DNA from 2 places in the Lysinibacillus sp. RC79 genome. Region 2 is predicted to be linked to the other one. Evidence: riboswitches for the same ligand, from Rfam matches in the RefSeq annotation. Region 2 holds a riboswitch; the other holds the start of a gene.
The links. Region 2 has a riboswitch for cobalamin ahead of ABH968_RS23935 ((2Fe-2S) ferredoxin domain-containing protein). Riboswitches for the same ligand answer to the same signal wherever they lie in the genome.
Positions count from the first base shown of each region.

Region 1: it holds a riboswitch for cobalamin, as region 2 does, so the genes downstream of both, ABH968_RS20310 (ribonucleoside-diphosphate reductase subunit alpha) here and ABH968_RS23935 ((2Fe-2S) ferredoxin domain-containing protein) in region 2, are expected to answer to the same signal.

Region 1 is NZ_JBGCCD010000026.1:53,370-63,894, forward strand. Features, by position in the region: gene ABH968_RS20290 (DUF1801 domain-containing protein) at 1-326, opposite strand, end outside; gene ABH968_RS20295 (ABC transporter ATP-binding protein) at 453-2,264, opposite strand; gene ABH968_RS20300 (ABC transporter ATP-binding protein) at 2,261-3,994, opposite strand; gene ABH968_RS20305 (ribonucleotide-diphosphate reductase subunit beta) at 4,303-5,343, opposite strand; gene ABH968_RS20310 (ribonucleoside-diphosphate reductase subunit alpha) at 5,356-7,617, opposite strand; cobalamin riboswitch at 7,732-7,919, opposite strand; gene ABH968_RS20315 (hypothetical protein) at 8,030-8,713, opposite strand; gene ABH968_RS20320 (ECF transporter S component) at 8,710-9,207, opposite strand; gene ABH968_RS20325 (bifunctional adenosylcobinamide kinase/adenosylcobinamide-phosphate guanylyltransferase) at 9,683-10,075, opposite strand; gene ABH968_RS20330 (histidine phosphatase family protein) at 10,024-10,525, opposite strand, start outside.
Region 2 is NZ_JBGCCD010000037.1:38,084-48,608, forward strand. Features, by position in the region: gene ABH968_RS23915 (energy-coupling factor ABC transporter ATP-binding protein) at 1-39, opposite strand, end outside; gene cbiQ (cobalt ECF transporter T component CbiQ) at 39-809, opposite strand; gene ABH968_RS23925 (energy-coupling factor ABC transporter substrate-binding protein) at 813-1,085, opposite strand; gene ABH968_RS23930 (energy-coupling factor ABC transporter permease) at 1,087-1,833, opposite strand; cobalamin riboswitch at 1,979-2,163, opposite strand; cobalamin riboswitch at 2,391-2,575, shown strand; gene ABH968_RS23935 ((2Fe-2S) ferredoxin domain-containing protein) at 2,715-3,086, shown strand; gene cobJ (precorrin-3B C(17)-methyltransferase) at 3,091-4,761, shown strand; gene ABH968_RS23945 (sirohydrochlorin chelatase) at 4,776-5,687, shown strand; gene cobK (precorrin-6A reductase) at 5,684-6,445, shown strand; gene ABH968_RS23955 (precorrin-8X methylmutase) at 6,457-7,116, shown strand; gene ABH968_RS23960 (cobalt-precorrin-5B (C(1))-methyltransferase) at 7,149-8,249, shown strand; gene cbiE (precorrin-6y C5,15-methyltransferase (decarboxylating) subunit CbiE) at 8,206-9,426, shown strand; gene cobI (precorrin-2 C(20)-methyltransferase) at 9,419-10,126, shown strand; gene cobM (precorrin-4 C(11)-methyltransferase) at 10,126-10,525, shown strand, end outside.

The DNA of each region.
Region 1 (10,525 bases), on a different contig from region 2:
ACACAAGCTTTTCCTGTTGTATGTTTACCAAAGTCCTTTAATAAATTGTCTCGCTCGCTGTCACCTGGGGCAAAATATAAACTGGTTTTAGCTTTTCGAGGAGAAAATCCAACTAAAGGTGCATCGCCTTCGTGTCCAGATTTATATTTATAATGATATTTGCCAAATCCTATAATACTTGGCCCCCACATTTTTGCTTCATACCCTGTTACTTCAGCAAAAATATCCAATAGTCGGTAAGCATCTTCACGCTTTTTAGGATGATCCACGTTTTCAATAAATTCAATGACACTCTCATCAGTTTCTTTAGTTTTCAATTCGTACATTTTTATACCTCACTTTCTAAAGTTGAATTTTGATGCATCATAACATTTCCAAATGCCTTCTACAATAACTAAAAACAAAAACTGTCTAATAAGTTTTTACATACTTAATAGACAGCCTTCTATATGTTATTCCACTTGCTCAAGCAAAAGTTTTTGCTGTAGATTACTATAAATACCTTGCTTTTGCATGAGCTGCTGGTGATTGCCTTGTTCAACAATCTCACCTTGTTGAATAACAAGAATTTGGTCAGCATTTTCGATTGTTTTTAAGCGGTGCGCAATAACAAAGCTTGTGCGGCCCTGCATTAAATGCTGAAGACCTTTTTGAATATCGACCTCTGTTTGCGTATCCACACTGGATGTAGCTTCATCTAAAATTAAAATATCTGAATTTTCAAGAATTTCCCGGGCAATAGCCAATAATTGTCGTTGACCTTGACTTAAATTTGCTCCACCTGCCTGTACAGGTGTATCGTATTGTGCTGGTAAATATTTAATAAAGTTATGGGCATTCGCGATTTTCGCCGCTTCTTCTACCTCTTCATCTGTAGCATCAAGTTTACCGAAACGAATATTTTCACGAATCGTTCCAGAGAATAAATACGTATCCTGAAGTACGACACCAACTCTTTGACGGATCGTTGCCATTTTGTAATCCTCGATATTATGACCATCAATCAAAATTTCACCTGCATCGACATCATAAAAACGAGTTAACAAATTGATAATCGTTGTTTTCCCAGATCCCGTTGGTCCGACAAGTGCAATAGTTTCTCCTGCCTTGGCATGGAAGCTAATATTTTTCAGTACCGGCTTGTCTGGTACATAGCTGAAGGATACATGTTGAAATGACACATCCCCTTTTAAACTTTGACAATCAATGGCATGCTCTTTGTCAGCTACTTCCGAAGGTTCATCTAAAATTTCGAAGACTCGTTCTGCCCCAGCAATCGCCGACTGCAAGGTATTTAAAAGATTAGATAGCTGATTCAACGGTCGGAAAAATTGACGCGTATACGTGACAAATGCGGCGATAACCCCAATTGAAACGATCCCTTTTACCGATAACAATGCTCCTGTGCCAATAACAACAGCTAAACCTAAGTTATTCATAAAGTTATTAATTGGGCCTAGTAGACCTGAAGTAATTTCAGCTCGCTGTGCCGAGTTACGGAGATTTTCGTTCTGTTGATGGAACGTCTCAATCGTTTGTTGTTCTGTCCCAAAAAGCGTTACAACCTCCGCCCCCGTAATCATTTCCTCAATATAACCGTTCAGCTTCCCTAAATCACGTTGACGTGCCGCATAGTTTTTACTACTACGTTTGACAATTTGCTTCGTCGTAAAAACAATTAGTGGAATAATGATTAGCGTCACGACTGCTAACTGCCAGCTAAGTGAGAACATAGCAATACTAACACCGATTACCGTTAAGACCGACGATACGATTTGTGTCACACTTTGTGCAAGTGCAGTATTTAAATTATCGATATCATTCGTCACACGGCTCATTAAATCACCGAGTGCACGCTGATCGAAAAATCTCAGTGTTAACGTTTGTAGCTTTTTAAACAGTTCCAGTCGTAATGTTCGAATTGTTTTCATCGCCACATGAATCATGACATATGTTTGTAGCCACGTAAAAATAGACGCTACTGTATAGATAACTGCAAGAACAATACCTAGACGAACCGTACCAGCAATGTCCTTTTTCATAATGAATTCATCAACGATATGTCCGATTAAATACGGACCTGCTAAACTTAAAAATGTAGAAGCTACTACAAAAAGGATAGAGAAATAAAGCCCTATTTTTTGTTGCTTCACATATTGCCACACACGAGAAATCGTTGCTTTTTGATTTTTAGCTTTCTCAGCTGGCCCAGCCATACGTGGCCCACGTCCAAAATTCATTTGCTTTGGTTGACTTTTACTCATTGTTGTACACCAGCCTCTTGCTGTGAAGCATAAATTGCTTTGTAGGGATTATTATTCCGCAATAACTGTTGGTGTGTACCTTGACCTACAATTTCGCCGTCCTCTAATACTAGAATCAGGTCAGCCAGTTGAATAGAAGCAATTTTAGACGCTACGATAAACGTCGTTGTATCATTATATTGATTGCTAATAGCTTGCTGGACATGTTTTTCAGAGGCGCTATCAAGAGCAGATGTTGTATCATCCAGTACTAAAATAGCTGGCTTTCTTACGAGTGCACGCGTTAACGCTAATCGTTGCTTTTGGCCGCCAGAGAGATTGGTTGCCCCTTGTGAAAGTTCATGCGCTAAGCCTTTATCTAGTCGGTCCACAAATTCAGTAGCACACGCTGCATCTAGAGCTTGCTGTAATTCCTCGGATGTTGCATCCTCCTTGCCAAGACGGATATTATTGTTAATTGCACCTGAGAACAGTAATGCTTTTTGAGAGGTAAAGCCGATATGTTTACGTAAAGTTGATAATGCATAATCTTTGAGAGGCTTTCCATCCAAGCGGATTTCTCCACTCGTTGGGTCAAATAAACGTGGTAATAGCTTCACTAACGTTGATTTTCCACTGCCTGTTTTTCCGATTAGGCCTACCGTTTGTCCCGGCTTTACGGAAAATGTGATATTTTTTAGAACATCCTCAGCCGATTCATAATAACGATAGCTCACATTTTGGAAGTCAATCGCCCCTTGAATTGGTGATGTAAGCGGATTTTCTGCTTCCTTGATCGCTACTTCTTTATTTAAGACGTCTACGATACGCTCCCCTGAAGGAATAGCACGTGCAATTTGCATCAGCACCATGCTAGAAGTCATCAATCCATTTAGTATAATCGTTAAATAGTTAATAAACGCGAGGATTACACCAACCTGTAATGTGCCGGCTTCTACTTTAATAGCCCCAAGCCAAAGCGCTGCTACAATTCCTAGATTGACAACGAACATCGTAAATGGCACGAGCACGCCAACAATTTGCTCGGCTGTAATAAAGCGTTTCGTCAGCGTATCATTAAGTCCACTAAATTGTTCAATCTGTTGCGTTTCACGACGGAACGCCTTAACGACACGAATCCCCGCTAAATTCTCTTGAAGCTTCGTATTAACACCATCAATTGCTTCCTGCACTCTACGGTATAGCACACCTGAGTACTTTGTGAAAAAGTACATCGCAATAATCAATATCGGCACGATCATAAGAAGTATAGAAAATAGCTCACGTGCCGTCACAAAAACAATAATAACGGCTCCAATAAATAATAGTGGACCACGCACAAAAATACGCAATGTCATCATAAACGCGCGCTGAACACTTTCCACATCGCTCGTTAAAATCGTAATAAGCTTCCCTGTAGTAAAAGCATCACGTTCCTTTGCCGAATACGTCATCATTTTTTCATAAAGTGACTGACGAACATCCGATGCAAAATGGATAGCTGCCTTTGAACTATAATAGGAGCAGCCAATCCCACCAACAAGTCCGAATATCGCACTAATTAGCATCCATACGAACATTTTCAGCACATAAGGATTGTCGCCATTGGCAATACCCGTATCGATCATATGCTGCATAATAGTAGGCTGCAGTAAATCCATCGTTACCTCTAGCACCATTAATAATGGCGCAATCAAGGTAAAAAATTTATAGGGCCCTAAATACCCTCCTAGCTGTTTAATTGCTTGCATTCTTTCGTCTCCGTTCCATTTAAATCACATTCGCTCCTAATTATAACTGAAAATCATTCCCAATTGCGATGAAGTTTTTCGAGACACGTAATATCTTGATATTGTTGTAGCATGGTAATCAACCCTTAACGCCTCTACTACCATCATGCTTTTTAATCCAACCTTCAGCATATCGAAAACTTCTTTCTTGTTTTTAATTCACCTTCTTTGCATACAAGTGTATACAAAAGTATACACTTCGTCAATATCAACTTAGTTTTGCCTTAACTAAAAAAACCACGCAAGCTTTTCGCTCGCGTGGTTCCTTCTTACAAATCATCAAAGCCGTTATCTTCTACATTGACCTTCACATATTGGCGAGAACGTTGCTCGAAGAAATCTGTTTTTCCTAAGTCAACATCCTCATACGCTTTAACCCACTTCAATGGATTTTTGCGATAACCTTCAAATGGACGCTCTACGCCAAGCTGATTACAGCGTACATTGGCATAGAAATGTACATAATCGTGCACATCTTCGACATCGAGGCCTGCAACTTTATCGCCAATCACTTCATTGGCCCAATCGATTTCTAGCTGAACGGCTTCACGGAAGATCTCTTGGACACGAGCTGCTCGTTCAGGTGTATCGTATTCAGGATATTCCTCTAATAGCTCCTGATAAATCTTCACAAATAAATCCACATGTAGCTGCTCATCGCGATTAATATAATTAATCATCGTTGACGTGGCCACCATCTTTTGATTGCGTGCTAAATGATAGAAGAACGCAAAGCCAGAATAGAAGAATAAACCTTCTAAAATCACATCATAAACAATCGCTTCTAGCATATTTTCAACAGTTGGCTCCTCTGAAAATGCTTGGTAGCCCTTAATAACGAAATCATTCCGTCGCTCTAGCACTGGCTCTGTACGCCAAAAGTCAAACGTACGATCCTGCTCGTCTTTGTTCACAATACTTGATAGCACATAGGAATAAGAGTGATTATGGATTACCTCTTGTTGCGCTAAAATAATCATGAGTGCATTCAAACTTGAATCTGTTAAATAATCGGCTACTTTCCCCGCAAAATCTGTTTGTACACTATCTAATAGTGCCAGCAAGCCAATGATTTTTAAAAAGGACTCCTGTTCATCTGCTGATAGACCTGGAAACTGTTTGACATCATTGCTCATATTAATTTCAAACGGTGTCCAGAAGTTACCTAGCATTTTTTTATACTTTGGATAAGCCCAGCTAAAACGGACATCATCCCAGTTTAAAATGTTAGAAGAGCGTCCGTTCACGATTCCTGTTGAACGGTTCGGTGCATCCTTATCCATAATTTGTCGTTTTGTAATAGTTGTCATTGTTACTTCCTCCTAGCTCGCGCAAGACTCACATTCTAGCAATTCTACAGACGTTGAGCGCACATAATAAGTCGTTTTCACACCGCTCGCCCAAGCATTCATATGCAATGCTAGTAAATCTTTCGCCTTAATCGTATTTTGAACATATAAATTAAGTGAAATGCCTTGGTCGATATGACGTGCTCGTGCAGCATTTTGCTTGATTGTCCAATTTTGATCGATAAAATAAGCAGATTTATAATACCAAGTCGTCACAGGTGATAGATCTGGTACTGTTACTGGAATTTTGTAATCCTTCTTCTCCTCTGAATAACTCTTCTGGAAGATCGGATCAATCGTAGCTGTACTGCCCGCTAAAATGGATGTTGATGAGTTAGGTGCAACTGCCATGACATAGCCGTTACGCATACCTTTTTCAGCAACCGCGGCACGTAATGCATTCCACTTATGACTGTCATAGCCACGTTTGTCAAAATACGCACCAGTATGCCAATCTGAACCTTCAAATAATGGGTAGGCTCCTTTTTCACATGCCAAATCGTTAGAAGCACGAATCGTTAAATAGGCAATTTCCTCATATAGCTTGTCCGCAAATTCTACAGCTTCCTCAGACTCCCATTGAATTTCTTTCAAAGCTAATAAATGGTGCCAGCCAAATGTTCCAAGCCCAATACCACGGTAGCGTAAGTTCGTACGCTCTGCTTGTTTTACTGGAATTGTATTTAGCGCAATAACGTTATCTAACATACGTACTTGAACTGGGATCAATCGTTCTAGAACACCAGCCGGAACTGCTCGGCCTAAATTGATAGATGACAAGTTACATACAACGAAATCTCCAGGCTTGCGACGCGTTACGATGACATCATCCTCTAGGGTAATCGACTCAAATTCAGTAGCTGACATATTTTGGAAAATTTCTGTGCACAGGTTCGAACTGTAAATCATCCCTTCATGCTTATTCGGATTCATGCGATTGACTTCATCTCGATAGAACATAAACGGCACGCCTGTTTCAAGCTGTGAGCGCATAATACGCTTCATAATATCAATGGCTGGTACGACTTCACGACTTAATAATGGATTCGCGATACATTCCGCATATTTTGTACGGAAAGAGCCGTCACCCTTTTTCTCATCGTAGGAATCCTCTAATGAGAAGCCCATGACCTCTCGCACTTCATGCGGATCAAATAAATGCCATTCCCCGCGTTCCTCAACAGTTTCCATAAATAAATCCGGTAAGCACAGCCCTGTGAAAATATCATGGGCACGCAGACGCTCATCCCCATTGTTTAAGCGTAAATCTAAAAACGTAAAGACGTCTTTATGCCAAATATCTAAATAAACAGCAATAGCTCCTTGTCGTTGACCTAGCTGATCGACTGAAACCGCCGTATTATTAAGTTGTTTAATCCATGGTAAAACGCCACTTGATGCACCTTTAAAGCCTTTAATAGATGAGCCTCGGCTACGAATTTTGCCCATATAAACTCCAATGCCACCGCCGTACTTCGATAATGTTGCGACATCTGTATTCGTGTCATAAATACTTTGTAAACTATCATCTACTGTATCGATAAAGCAGCTAGATAACTGTCCATGTGTTTTACCTGCATTCGATAATGTCGGTGTGGCAACAGTCATATATAAATTACTCATCGCCCAGTAAGATTCACGTACTTTTTCTAAACGATTTTCTGTTTCATCCTGCATCAGGGTCATCGCAATAACCATCCATCGTTCCTGCGGTAGCTCCACTGGTGTTTTCGTGTAATCTCGGACTACATAGCGGTCCATTAATGTTTTTAAACCAATATACGTAAACAACTCATCTCGACTTGATTCTAAAAAAGAAGCGAGTTCCTGAAGCTCCTGCTCACTATACTTTGTTGTTAAACTTTCATGATACAAACCAGCTTCTGTATAGTGTGCTAATTGTTCTGGGAAAACTTTATATACATCCTTCACTGAAACTCCACGGCGCATTGCAAATTGATCATATAGTTTTTCTAAATAAACTTGAGCTGCAACAAATGTCCAGTATGGCTCCTCCTCATCAATGAGGCTAAGCGTTTGTAAAATCATCGCATCTGCCCATGCTTCAAATGTGGCATTGTCGTTTTTTCGTAGCCATCGATCCGATAACCTTACAAAACTTTCGAGTTCATCCTCCGTGTAACTTTTCTTGAGCTTAGTCATTTGCTGTTCGATTTGAATTGTCATGTATACATTCTCTCCCTTTCCTTCTACAGCAACACAAAAAACGATCACGCAACATTTATCGGTTACGTGATCGCTGTAAAATCGGAAATGGAAATGAAGGACATGCACACAAAGAAGTGAACAAATCTCTCGCCTCCACTTCTCAATCCCCGAAGAATGTGTTGCTGTCTTGAACATCTCGGCAGGTCTCCTGGCTCATGCTTCCTCCAAATGATGGCCTTCCCGTTCTTCACAGTGGCCTATTCATCATTTGTCAGCACTTACAGTTGCGGGGACAGCTTCGGCCTAAGATGACTCTTTTTCCGAATTCCCTTTTAAACCATATTGGTACCGCTCGTCCAAAATACTATATATTGTGTTTTAACTCCTAAACAAATCTAACATATTGTGTTTATTGTTGCAATAGGCGTTTTGCACTTTAAAATTTTTAAAGTGCTACATTTTCTCGAAGCAAGCCCAATTACAATGCAGTTTTACGTAGTTTTTCAAAATTTCTAGGGAATTTTTTTTGTGCTAGCTGCTCTTTTTCTGGCTGTATTCCTAGCAAAACTACTGCACATGGACCAGCCGATTTCTCAACATCTAACGGACTTTTAACTTGTTGCTCGCCAAAAAGCCGGGTAAATTCCGCTTGTAAACCTTTTGACCCAACTGGCCATACTTGCTGCACTATTTCCTCTTTCCACGCCTGAAAAATAGGTTGCAGCTGTGCGACATCTTCAGGTTGGGCAAGAATTTCATTGCCTACAAGCGGTAGTCCATAGGTGTACCAACTAAGCTGCTCATGCATAGTCGCTGTGCGTTTTTGCTGCTCACCTAGCATCGTTATAGACAAGCCTGATTGTAGAGTCGGCATATTGGACTCTGTACTACCGTCTATTTGCGGACAATTAAGACCCGCCTCATCAAAAACCTGCTGAATGCCCGTAACATAACGAGACCATGCTGCATCCCCTGAAAAATTAGCGAGTAAAATATGGCTTGGTAAAGCATTTGCAGCAAGCTGCTCTAAAAAAGTAACACGTGCCGTTAAGTATGCCGTTAGTTTGTCTGGAGCAGACACAACATCTTGTGGTTTTTCACCAATTGCTGCGGAATTATCTGTTGTAGCAATCAGCTCACCTATTTTTATTGCATTTCTCAATGTACTCGACCTTCCTTACGCACAAACACCTTAGAGAGAATTGGCATCGCAATTGCAACGATCACCAGATTTATGAGTGTTGCCAATGGAAGACTAGTCAGTGACGCCCAGTAAAATGCCGGACTAATGATAAAGTAAAATGGTAAGGGTGCCACAACGCCATTTAATATAAATGCCACAGGCCATTTCCAGAAATGCATTCCTTTTTTATGCATAACCCCAAAGACCCATACAACAATAAACATTTCTACTGCGATAATAATATGCAGTGGTCCATATAGAAAACCCGAAGTTAAGGCTGAAATCAAATGCCCAATTGCCCCTGCAACCCCTGCTAATACTGGAGATAAAAATACAACGCTTAAAAATGCAGGAGCAGCGTCAAGCGCAGCAGTTGTAATAAATGGTGTTGGAATTTTAATGACTGCACCCACTGCACAAATTGCCGCTACCATAGCTGTAAGCGTCAACTTCATCAATTTTTGTCGATCCATTCCATTTCCTCTTTCCTTTTATATTTAGTGATTTGCTCATTATAACGTGTGGTTGATTTCCGTTCCGACTGGGTGCTTTGTTGCTGTCGCTTCGCTTTCGCACAGATAAAACATTGTTGCTGTCGCTTCGCTTTCGCACAGTTAAAACATTGTTGCTGTCGCTTCGCTTTCGCACAGTTAAAACATTGTTGCTGTCGCTTCGCTTTCGCACAGATAAAACATTGTTGCTGTCGCTTCGCTTTCGCACAGTTAAAACATTGTTGCTGTCGCTTCGCTTTCGCACAGATAAAACATTGTCGCTGACACTTTGCTTTCGCGCAGAGCAAAGCTTCCTGGGGGCGTCCGATGAGATGCTGATCCCCAAGGAGTCACCCAGCCTTCACTCCAATCAACTTAATATATATAGCATACGTTTTAACAATCGTCATCCCCAACATTTTTTATGAAAAGCATTCTAAATTTTTCAAAAACTATATCATTTGATTTGTTCTCCTATACCGTACCAAATGCGTACGACTTGTTCGGCTTCAGCAAATAATGCCTGGTACAAACGCCCACATGTATCGCGCAATAATCGCGCCTGCTTTTCCATCGGCACTACTCCACGTCCCATATCGGTCACTATAATATACAGGGCACAATTTTCTTCAAGAGTCTTTAGTCTTGTCAAAATGGTTCTAACAAGAGGTTCATCATCCTCAAGATCTTGTGTCACGAGCCACTTCTCTAAGTTTTTAATAACTAGTACATCACAGGTAGGAGTACCATCAGGTAGATCGCCATCTACTAGCTCAACTTTTTGTCCTGCAAGCAAATTCATGACATAGTCGGTTTTTCCACTATAGGCGCCTCCGATAAAGACATGCATCTCGCTCCCTCCTCCCAAGCCTTTCTTGTAAACGTTAAAGAAAACATTTTATCATGCGGTGATTGATACGACCAAAAAGATTGCTCAGTCGGTGCAAATTCTACAAGAAGTGCTCGAATCACTCCACCATGGACAACGAGATGATAAACATCTTCACCTTTTGGTAGTACAGTGAACCCTTCAATGACACGTGCACAAAAAGCATCAAAGCCTTCCCCCTTTGGAGGTGGTGACTGAACGGGATCATCTAACCATGCACAATAACGACTATCTGATTTTAAGTCCTCATATGTGCGCCCTTCAAATTCACCGAAGTTCGACTCTCGAAATCTCCTATCAGACACGTATATTGCATTCGGAAAATAATGAGCAGCTGTTTCCCTACAACGCAGCAAATCACTACCATACACCTTCGTGACATCTTGATCTAAAATAGCTAGCAAAGATGCA
Region 2 (10,525 bases):
GTAGGATAAATGTGTTAAATCAAAGTATAAATCTGTCATCAGAAAAAACCTCCATAAATGATGAGGAGTATAAAAATAGCAGCAATACCTGCCCAATTTTTCGTGTTATAGATAACATCATCTTGCCAATAGACAGTTTCGCCACCACGCGCTTCCATCGCATTGTTTAGCTCACGACTGCGTTGGAACATCTCGACAAATAAAGCAGCAATCAGCATTGATACTGAACGAAGCCACTGCATAGGGGAGCTGTATCCTAGACGAGCCTGCTGGGCAAGATGGATTTTCTGCATACTGTCTAAAAAGATAAAAATAAAACGATACGTTAGTTCTACTAGCTCTACAAATAGAGTTGGAAGTTGCCATTGTCGTAGCACGTAACAAATAGATTGGACTGATGTTGTGAGAATTAAAAAATACAAACAGCTAATGCTGCCAAGGACGATGAAAAAAAGCTGCTGCGCTGTCACGAGGCTCGAACTGCCGATAAAAATCGTCCAACTATTAAGTGAAAATGACCAAATGTGCGTTGGTAGCGCGCTAGTTGTTGGTGCTATAGAAATTAAAATTGACACTAAACTTGATAGTAAAAAAAATCCAGGTAGCAATAGTAATTTTGCATAGTATTTTGTAGGAATTTTTGCGCCTAAAATGATAAAAGCACTCATCACAATAAATGTAATGAGTGAAATTCGTTCATCTCTCATGATAAGCGACAATATAAGTAGTCCAAGGGATAACGTCATTTTTTCTAGCGGATGAACAGACGCTAGTTTATTCATATAAGCATACTTATCAATGAGTAACATCGCTTAACCCTCTTTATGTTTGCCGCGCATTAAGCCGATGAAATAGCCGATAAATCCAGCGCCAATAGCAGCTTGTAGTGCGAATAATAAGCTTTCAATTTCACCGCTTGGTGGCTCCCATAAGCTTTCAAACCATGGTTCATAGTTAGCATCTATTTCACCAATTGCTGCCTCCGCTTCGCCATCAGCACCCTCGAATTCTGCGCCTTTTTGAATAAATAGGGGAACGATTGCTAGTAACACAACAACTGCTAAAAGCAGTAAGTTTTTTTTCATTTTAGTGTGCCTCCTTTGCTGAGAAAACACGTAGAGCTTTTAATTCACTCACATTGTATTTTTTCAGGAAGTTCATAACGATCACTGTTAAAATTCCTTCACTAACAGCAAGAGGGATTTGTGTTAACGCAAAAATACCAGCAAACTTTGTGAATGAAGCCATAAAGCCTCCGACCTCAGAAGGGAAGGCAAGAGCTAATTGTACAGAAGTGACAATATATGTACCTAAGTCACCAAGCATTGCTGCTAAAAAGACAGCGATGGAAAATGATAGTCCCATTTTTTGTGAGCCCTTAAATACATAGTAAGCGATAATAGGGCCCATAATTGCCATGGAAAAGGTGTTTGCACCTAATGTTGTAAGCCCACCATGTGCTAAAAGTAAAGCTTGGAATAATAATACGATTGTTCCGATAACACTCATCGCTAATGGTCCAAAAAGAACTGTTCCAAGCCCAACCCCAGTTGGATGCGAGCAACTCCCCGTTACAGAAGGGATTTTTAAGGCTGATAGCACAAAGGCAAAGGCACCCGATAGACCTAAAATCATTTTTGTTTCAGGATTTTCATCAATTGTTTTACGAATAGAACGTAATCCTAAAATAATAAAAGGAATCGATACGACCCACCAAAAAATCGCCCATTCAATTGGCAAAAAGCCCTCCATAATATGCATCGCAAATGCACGATTTGGCACGAATAAAAATGCCAATAAGAAATAACTAAGCTTCCAAGCTGAGAATTTCAAAAATCTCTCCTCCTCACATTAAAATTTTTCGAATTAGCGTGCGAAAATAAAAAAGACACTTCTCCAACTTTGGAAAAGTGCATAGCTAAAAAAAGCAAATAAAATTCTAGTCTGCTAAGCCGCACACCTATCCTCGTAGGTTGAAACGATCACATATTTTTCGGCAGGTCTCCTGGCTTTAGTTCAACGTTTTATAAGCCTTCCCATCCTTTGGACAGTGACATTATCTATAAAACTCCCTAATACAGTGGCGGGACCGCGCCGGACTTGAACCGGCTTCCCTTTTAAGCGAAATGATGAACAATTCGCACCGAAAAAAGATGAAGTTGTGAGATTTCACGACAAAGTGTAACATGATTTTCCATATATATGCTATACTTTTTATGAAAAAATTTTCAATTGAGGATCTATGTCGAAAATTCTGATAAATAGATAGAGATTTCACATTTTGCTATGAAATATTAAAAAAATTGTCACAAATTAAAAAAGAAATATTGAATTTTTAAAATAATAAGATATGATAGAAACAGTTTTCAATTACATGAAAGATCATAAATTCATATAAAACATCCATAAGTGCTTGAATATTTTCAAGATAATAGGGAAATCGGTGAAAATCCGATACAGCCCCCGCTACTGTAATAGCTGATGAAATCGCGGATGCCACTAGTGAAAACTTAGGAAGGCGCGATAGTAAAAAGAAGCTTAAGTCAGGAAACCTGCTTATGGGATGATGCATGCAAACTTTTCGGAGGGAGAAGTTGAAGCGAGAGCGAGTACCTGTATATATTCGTTTTTATTTGGCTTCTACTTAACCTTTACTCTTCGACTAGAGTAAAGGTTTTTTCTTTTTCCTAAAAGCAAATGAGGGGAGAACAACTATGACGACTTGGAATTTAGAGGGGATGAAAACACATCTTTTTATTTGCAATGGTAGTAGCTGTATGAAAAAAGATGCTGAGGACATTACATTGGCAATACGTGATGAAATACAGTTGCTAGCGCTTGATAAGGAAATACATACGACAAGGACCCGCTGTAATGGTAGGTGTAAGGATGCTTGTGTTGTCATTGCTTATCCTCAGGGGAATTGGTACCGTGTGCCGACAACGGAGCATGCGAAGGCACTCGTACAAGATTTAAATCATGAATCGTTACATAATGAGCATGTTTTTACATTGCGTGAAGGTTCGTTGCAGCGTACAGCACAAACAACAGCCATTAAAGGTATTGAAAAGGTGAAAGAGGGGTAACAAAATGGCGCAAAAAGGTAAGATTTTCGTAGTTGGCTTTGGCCCTGGAGACTTTAAACATATTACGACTCGTGCTGTGGAGGCACTACAACAAAGTGATATGATCATAGGCTATAAAACTTATGTTGAACTGATTCAGGATTTAGTTAGTGCAAAGTCGATTATTAGTACTGGTATGACAGAGGAAGTTTCACGTGCACAGGAAGCGGTGCGTCAAGCAGAGGCAGGAAGTATCGTATCGGTTATTTCCAGCGGTGATGCAGGCGTTTATGGAATGGCAGGATTAGTGTATGAGGTATTGATCGAGCTAGGCTGGACGGAAGCAACTGGTATCGAGGTAGAAATTGTTCCAGGTATTTCAGCTATTAATTCGTGTGCAAGTTTACTAGGTGCTCCAATTATGCATGACGCCTGCACCATTAGTTTAAGTGACCACTTAACACCTTGGAATTTAATTGCAAAACGAGTAGAAGCAGCAGCAATGGCGGATTTTGTTATTGCTCTTTATAACCCAAAAAGTGGACGTCGTACGAGACAAATCGTAGAGGCTCAACGAATTTTATTAGAATATCGTTCGCCAGATACACCGGTTGGGCTTGTGAAAAGCGCGTATCGTGACCGTCAGGAAATTACGATGACGACTTTAGCAGAAATGCTTGAACATGATATCGGCATGTTAACAACAGTTATTATCGGGAATTCAACAACATTCTTCTACGACAATAAAATGATTACGCCACGTGGTTATCAGCGCAAATATACACTTGGTGAAGAAAAACAACCGTTACGACCACATCAACGACTGAAGGAAGAAAATGAACCATGGGCGATGAATCAAGAAACAGGAGCAGCGCGTAATGATTTTGATACAGATCCCAATGCAAATCGTATTAAGCCCAGTTTAGCAATAACACCTCAACCAAAGCCTAAAAAATCGTCACTCGAAATGGCGACAGCTGCTCTTGCTCTGGTGAATGGAACAAGCGCGGTGAAAGTAACACCTAAGCGTGTTCAACAAAAAATCGAATCTATTTTTGAATTAGCGGTTAGTCCAGGGGTAGCCAATAAGTTTTTTACTCCTCAACAAATGATGACGTTAGCTGAGGTAGTTGGTGAGGAAGGAACGATGGAGTATACACCAGACCATCAAATTCATTTGAAAATTCCAACGTCAGAGCCTGAAGAGATTACCGCAAAGCTTCGTGAAGTTGGCTTTTTGCTAACACCAATTGGCGACGTGCTATCGTTAAAGGCTTGTGACTTCTGTTATGGGGAAAAGGCCGATTCGATTCCATATGCGGAAGAGATTCAAGAAAAGCTTGGTGGTATGTCGTTACCGAAAACATTAAATATTGGCTTTAACGGCTGCGGTATGGCATGTTATCGAGCAGTATTTGATGATATTGGCATTGTTTATCGCAAAAGTAAATTTGATGTTTTTATTGGTGCTAAGCCGGTTGGCCGTACAGCACATGCGGCTCAGCCAGTTGTTGAGGGCTTAGAGCCTGAACAGCTCATCCGACTTATCACCGATATTATCGAAGAATATAAAGCAAATGCACATCCAAATGAACGTTTGTTTAAATACTTTAAGCGTGTGAAAAAGATCCTACATTTTACGTATCAGGATATGTCTTCAAAAATAAAAGTAGAGCCAGCTCCGTGCGGCGACTAGTGAGGAGTAATGAGATGAAAGCAATTTTATTTGTCGGCCATGGGAGCCGTTTAGCAGCAGGAAATGATGAGGTACGCACGTTTATCGAGCAAATGACACCTCGTATTGATGAAAGCTTTTTAGTGGAAACATGTTTCTTAGAGTTTGCATCTCCAAACATTGAAGAAGGTATTACGAACTGTGTGAAGAAGGGTGCTACAGAGGTACATGTTATTCCGATTATTCTTCTTCATGCTGGACATTCAAAACTGCATATTCCAGCAGAAATTGAACATGCACGTGAGCATTATCCAAATCTTACGTTCACATATGGCCAAACAATAGGTATCCATGATGAAATATTTGCTATTTTAGAAGACCGTTTAGCAGAAATCGGCTTTAATGCTGAAGAAGAACATAAGGATACTGCCATTTTATTAATTGCACGAGGCGGCAGTGACCCAGCTGCAAATGGTGATTTTTATAAAATTACACGTCTATTATGGGAAAAACTCCCGGTTAAGTATGTGGAAAGCGCATTTATGGGTGTCACTGATCCACGTGTTGAAGAAGGAATTGAGCGCTGTGTGCAGCTTGGTGCTAAAAAAATCATTATGCTACCGTACTTTTTATTCACAGGTATCCTCATGGAACGTATGAACGACATGTGCAATCAATTTAACGAAAAATATGCTGACTGTGATATTCAAATTGCCAACTATTTTGGCTATCATGAGCGTTTACAAAATGTGCTATTAGAGCGTATTGAGCAAGCTGTGAATGGTACATCAACAGGTATGCAAGATTTAGAAAATTACCGTGCTTATGCGGCAGTGCATGGACATGCGCATCATCATCACCATCATGACCACGATCATGAACATGACCACCACCATCACGACCATGACCATGACCATCATCACCATGAAGGGGAGCCAGTGAAATGATTTTCATGTTAGCAGGGACGAGCGATGCTAGGAATCTAGCACTTGAACTACAGTCAGCAGGTTATGCTGTGACAGCAACGGTCGTTACTGAATCAGCCGCTTCAAGCCTTGCTGAAGTCGGTCTTCCTCATTTAGTCGGTCGTTTAACGGCGGAGGAAATGGCGACGATTATCACAGAGCGGGGGTACCGTTTAGTTGTAGATGCCTCTCATCCATTTGCTGATGAAGCTTCAAAAAATGCCATGGCAGCAGCTGAGCAAGCCAATGTTCCGTATATCCGCTATGAACGTGCACATGAGCATTATGCCCATCCACTAATTACGGTTGTGAAAGATTATGAGGAGGCTGCCCATTTAGCAGCGGAAAAACGTGGTGTCATTATGCTAACGACGGGCAGTAAAACACTTGCAACCTTTACAAAGGTGTTACATGGCTTAGAAAATACACGAGTGATTGCGCGAATGCTTCCTCGACTCGATAATATGGAAAAATGTGAAGCACTTGGTGTGGCACAAAGAGATATTGTTGCCATACAGGGCCCTTTTTCAAAGGAATTAAACGAAGCTCTCTTTCGTCAATATAGTGTGACAGTGATGATTACGAAAGAAAGCGGCAAGGTTGGCTCGGTGGATGAAAAGCTAGAGGCTGCCCTTGCATGTGGCATTGAAACAATTTTAATCGCAAGACCAAATATAAAATACGGACAGCAATATTCTACATTTGAAGATGTATTACAAGCTGTACACAACACACTTTAGGAGGCAATACAATGGACTTTAAAACAGATTTCAAACCATTAACAGTAGACCCAGATAAAATTTACGATTACAGTTTCTCAATTATTGCAGAGGAAATGGGCGAGCATAACTTCTCAGAGGATGAGTGGAAAGTTGTACGTCGCATTATTCACGCTTCTGCTGACTTTGAATTAGGACGTAGCGTTATTATTACACCAGGAGCACTTGAGGCCGGTATTAAATCAATCCTTGCTGGTCGCCATGTCATTGCAGATGTGCAAATGATTGAAAGTGGTTCAGGGAAAAAACGATTCCAAAAGCATGGTGGCGATTTACACTGCTATATTGCAGATGAAGACGTATCGATTGAGGCGAAAAAACAAAACACAACGCGTGCGATTATCTCAATGCAAAAGGCAACTAAATTACACGAAGGTGGCATTTATGCAATTGGTAATGCACCAACAGCATTGCTTGAATTGATTCGTTTAATTAAAGAAGGCTTAGCGAAACCAGATTTAATTATCGGTATGCCAGTGGGCTTCGTATCAGCTGCTGAGTCGAAGGAAGAGCTACTAAAACTAGAAGGTATTCCGTATATAACAAATGTTGGTCGTAAAGGCGGTAGTACAGTGACGGTTGCCGCATTGAATGCTGTCTCACTTTTAGCGGATGAACAGGCGAAAAAATAGTGGAGCGGAAGCCTAAAAAGGATCCCAAAGACATGCGTCACGGTTATACAACGGGAGCCTGTGCAACTGCAGTAACGAAGGCCGCATTACTTGCATTAATTACAAATGAAGAGCAAGAAACAAGTACTATTCATTTGCCAATTGGACGAGATGTGACCTTTACGATTGAAAAATGTACATTTCAGCATGATGCTGTCAGCTGTGAAACGATTAAAGATGCGGGTGATGACCCGGACGCAACACATAAAGCACTCATTATCGGCACGGTAAGCTGGGCCGAGATACCAGGCATTCATCTGGATGGTGGAATTGGTGTCGGGCGCGTAACAAAGCCCGGCTTACCAGTACCTGTCGGAGAAGCAGCCATCAATCCAGTACCACGGAAGATGATTCATAGTACTGTACAAGGCGTACTTGATGAATTTCAAATTAAACGAGGCGTTAACGTAGTTATTTCCGTCCCTAAAGGTGAGGAAATTGCTAAAAAAACGTTAAATGGGAGACTTGGTATTATTGGAGGCATCTCCATTTTAGGCACAAGGGGAACCGTCGTGCCTTTTTCGAGTTCCGCTTATATGGCTAGTATTGTCCAAGCGATTAGTGTTGCAAAAGAGGCTGGTTGTGAGCATTTAGTTGTCACAACAGGTGGCCGCAGTGAAAAGTATGCGATGGCACAGTACCCTCATTTGCCAGAGGAAGCGTTTATAGAAATGGGCGATTTTGTAGGCTTTACATTAAAGCATTGTAAACGACTTGGTATGAAGCAAGTATCGCTTGTTGGTATGATGGGGAAATTCTCTAAGGTGGCACAAGGTGTCATGATGGTGCACTCCAAAAGTGCTCCTATTGATTTTAACTTTTTAGCTCAATTAGCAGTGGATATAGGTGCAGATGAAGAAACCGTTACAAACGTACGAGAGGCAAACACTGCTTCACAGGTCGGAGAAATTATGGCAGAAAAGGGCTATGATGCATTCTTCAACCACTTATGTGAAGCTTGCTGTTATTCATCATTACATCACATTAAGGGCGGTTTAACGATTTCCACATCGATCTATTCGATGCAGGGACAATTATTAGGAAGGGCTGATGACATTGCATCGATCGATGAAATTAATTGGGATCGGGGATAACGGACAAGAAAGCTTGCTACCGCAATATGTACAGTGGATTGAAGACTGTGAGGTGCTTGTTGGTGGGGAGCGTGTCCTAGAATTTTTCCCGAATTTCTCTGGTGAAACAATTTTGATTAAAGGTGGTCTTTCAGCGCTAGTTGAAAGATTATCTACAGAAACAAGAAATACAGTTATTTTAGCATCAGGTGATCCATTATTTTATGGAATCGGTGGTTATTTAGCGAAAAAGCTAGACATTGAAGTTTATCCATATATGAGCTCAGTACAGCTTGCTTTTTCAAAGATGGGGGAAAGCTGGCAGGATGCTTATGTCACAAGTATTCATGGGCGCTCCATGAAAGGCTTAGCACAACGTATTGATGGTAAAAAGAAAGTGGCACTGCTAACAGATGCAGAGAATAACCCAAATGCGCTAGCAAGGTATTTAAAGCATTTTGGCATGACAGAATACCGTGCATTTGTGGCAGAAAATTTACAGGGCACAAGTGAGAAATTCGGCTGGTATTCGCTTGATGAATTAGAAATGGCTGATTTTTCTCCGTTAAATGTTGTTATTTTACAGCAAACTTCAGTACCGCAACGCTATGCACTCGGTATCGATGATGAAGAATTCTCACAGCGGAAGCCAGACAAAGGTCTAATAACGAAAAAAGAAATTCGTGTTTTAAGTTTACAAGCGATGCAGCTACAAAAGGATAGCATCATTTGGGACGTTGGGACATGTACGGGTTCGATGGCCATTGAGGCCGGCAAGCTTGCGCCAGAAGGTCAAATATTTGCAGTGGAGAAAAACGCTCCTGATTTAGAAAATTGTCTGCAAAATCAGCAAAAGTTCCGTGTAGATATTACAGCTATTCATAGTAAAGCGCCAGCAGGACTTGAAAACTTCCCTGATCCGGATGCGATTTTTATCGGCGGCACAGGAGGAGAAATGGTGGAGTTATTACAATTGTGCTGTACACGCTTAAAGCCAAATGGTCGTATTGTCTTGAATGCTGCAACAATTGAAAATTTATATAAGGCAGTCGAAGCGTTTAAGTCTTGTGGCTTTGCTGTAGACATATTGCAGGCACAGCTTGCGCGCAGTAAACCAATATTAGATATGACACGTTTTGTCCCATTAAATCCGATTTACATTATTTCTGCATATCGAAAGGAAGAAAATCATGAGTAATCTTGGTATTTTATATGGCTTGGGCGTAGGTCCTGGCGATCCAGAGTTAATTACAGTTAAGGCATTCCGTGTCATTCAGGAATCGCCTGTTATTGCCTATCCGAAAAAACTAAAAGGTAGTAAAAGCTACGCACATCGTATCGTAGATGTCTATATTAACCCAGAAGAAAAGGATATGCTTGGCCTAGTATTTCCAATGACAAAGGATGAGGCTGTTTTAGAACGCGAATGGACGAAATCAGTGGAACTTGTCTATGCAAAATTACAAGAAGGTAAGGACGTCGCATTCGTAACAGAGGGAGACCCATTATTATATAGTACGTTCATCCATATGATGAAGCTTATGCAGGACATGCACCCTGACGTTGAAATTCAAACAGTTCCTGGTATTTCTTCGTTCAACGGTTCAGCATCCCAACTTGGCATTGCGCTGGCAGACGGCGATGATCGTGTTGCGATCGTCCCTGCCCATGATGACTATGATGCTATGCGTGAAGCGATTGAAAGTCACGATGCAGTGGTGTTCATAAAAGTAGCGAAGGTTATTGATTTAATGCTTGAGGTGCTACGTGATTTAGATTTACTTGATAAGGCATCGGTCGTAACAAAGGTAACGTCTGACGAGGAAATTATTTGGGATGTACAGGAGCTAGACGGTGTCGATTTAGAATATTTAACGTTAATGGTGGTGCGTAAATAATGAAGAAAATATATATTGTCGGTGCTGGTCCTGGTGATCCAGATTTAATTACAGTTAAAGGTTTACATATGCTACAAACAGCAGACGTTGTTATGTATACAGATTCTTTAGTGAGTGAGGACCTTATTGCAAAGGCACGACCAGATGCAGAGGTTATTCGTACAGCAGGGATGCATTTAGAAGAAATGGTAGCGACCATGGTAGATCGTGTCAATGCGGGGAAAGTAGTAGCTCGTATGCATACTGGAGACCCTGCGATGTATGGAGCAATCATGGAGCAGGTGGCACTATTAAAAAAAGAAGGCATCGGCTATGAGGTCATTCCTGGTGTTAGCTCTGTCTTCGCTTCTGCAGCGGCAATCGGAGCAGAATTAACAATTCCTGACTTAACACAAACAC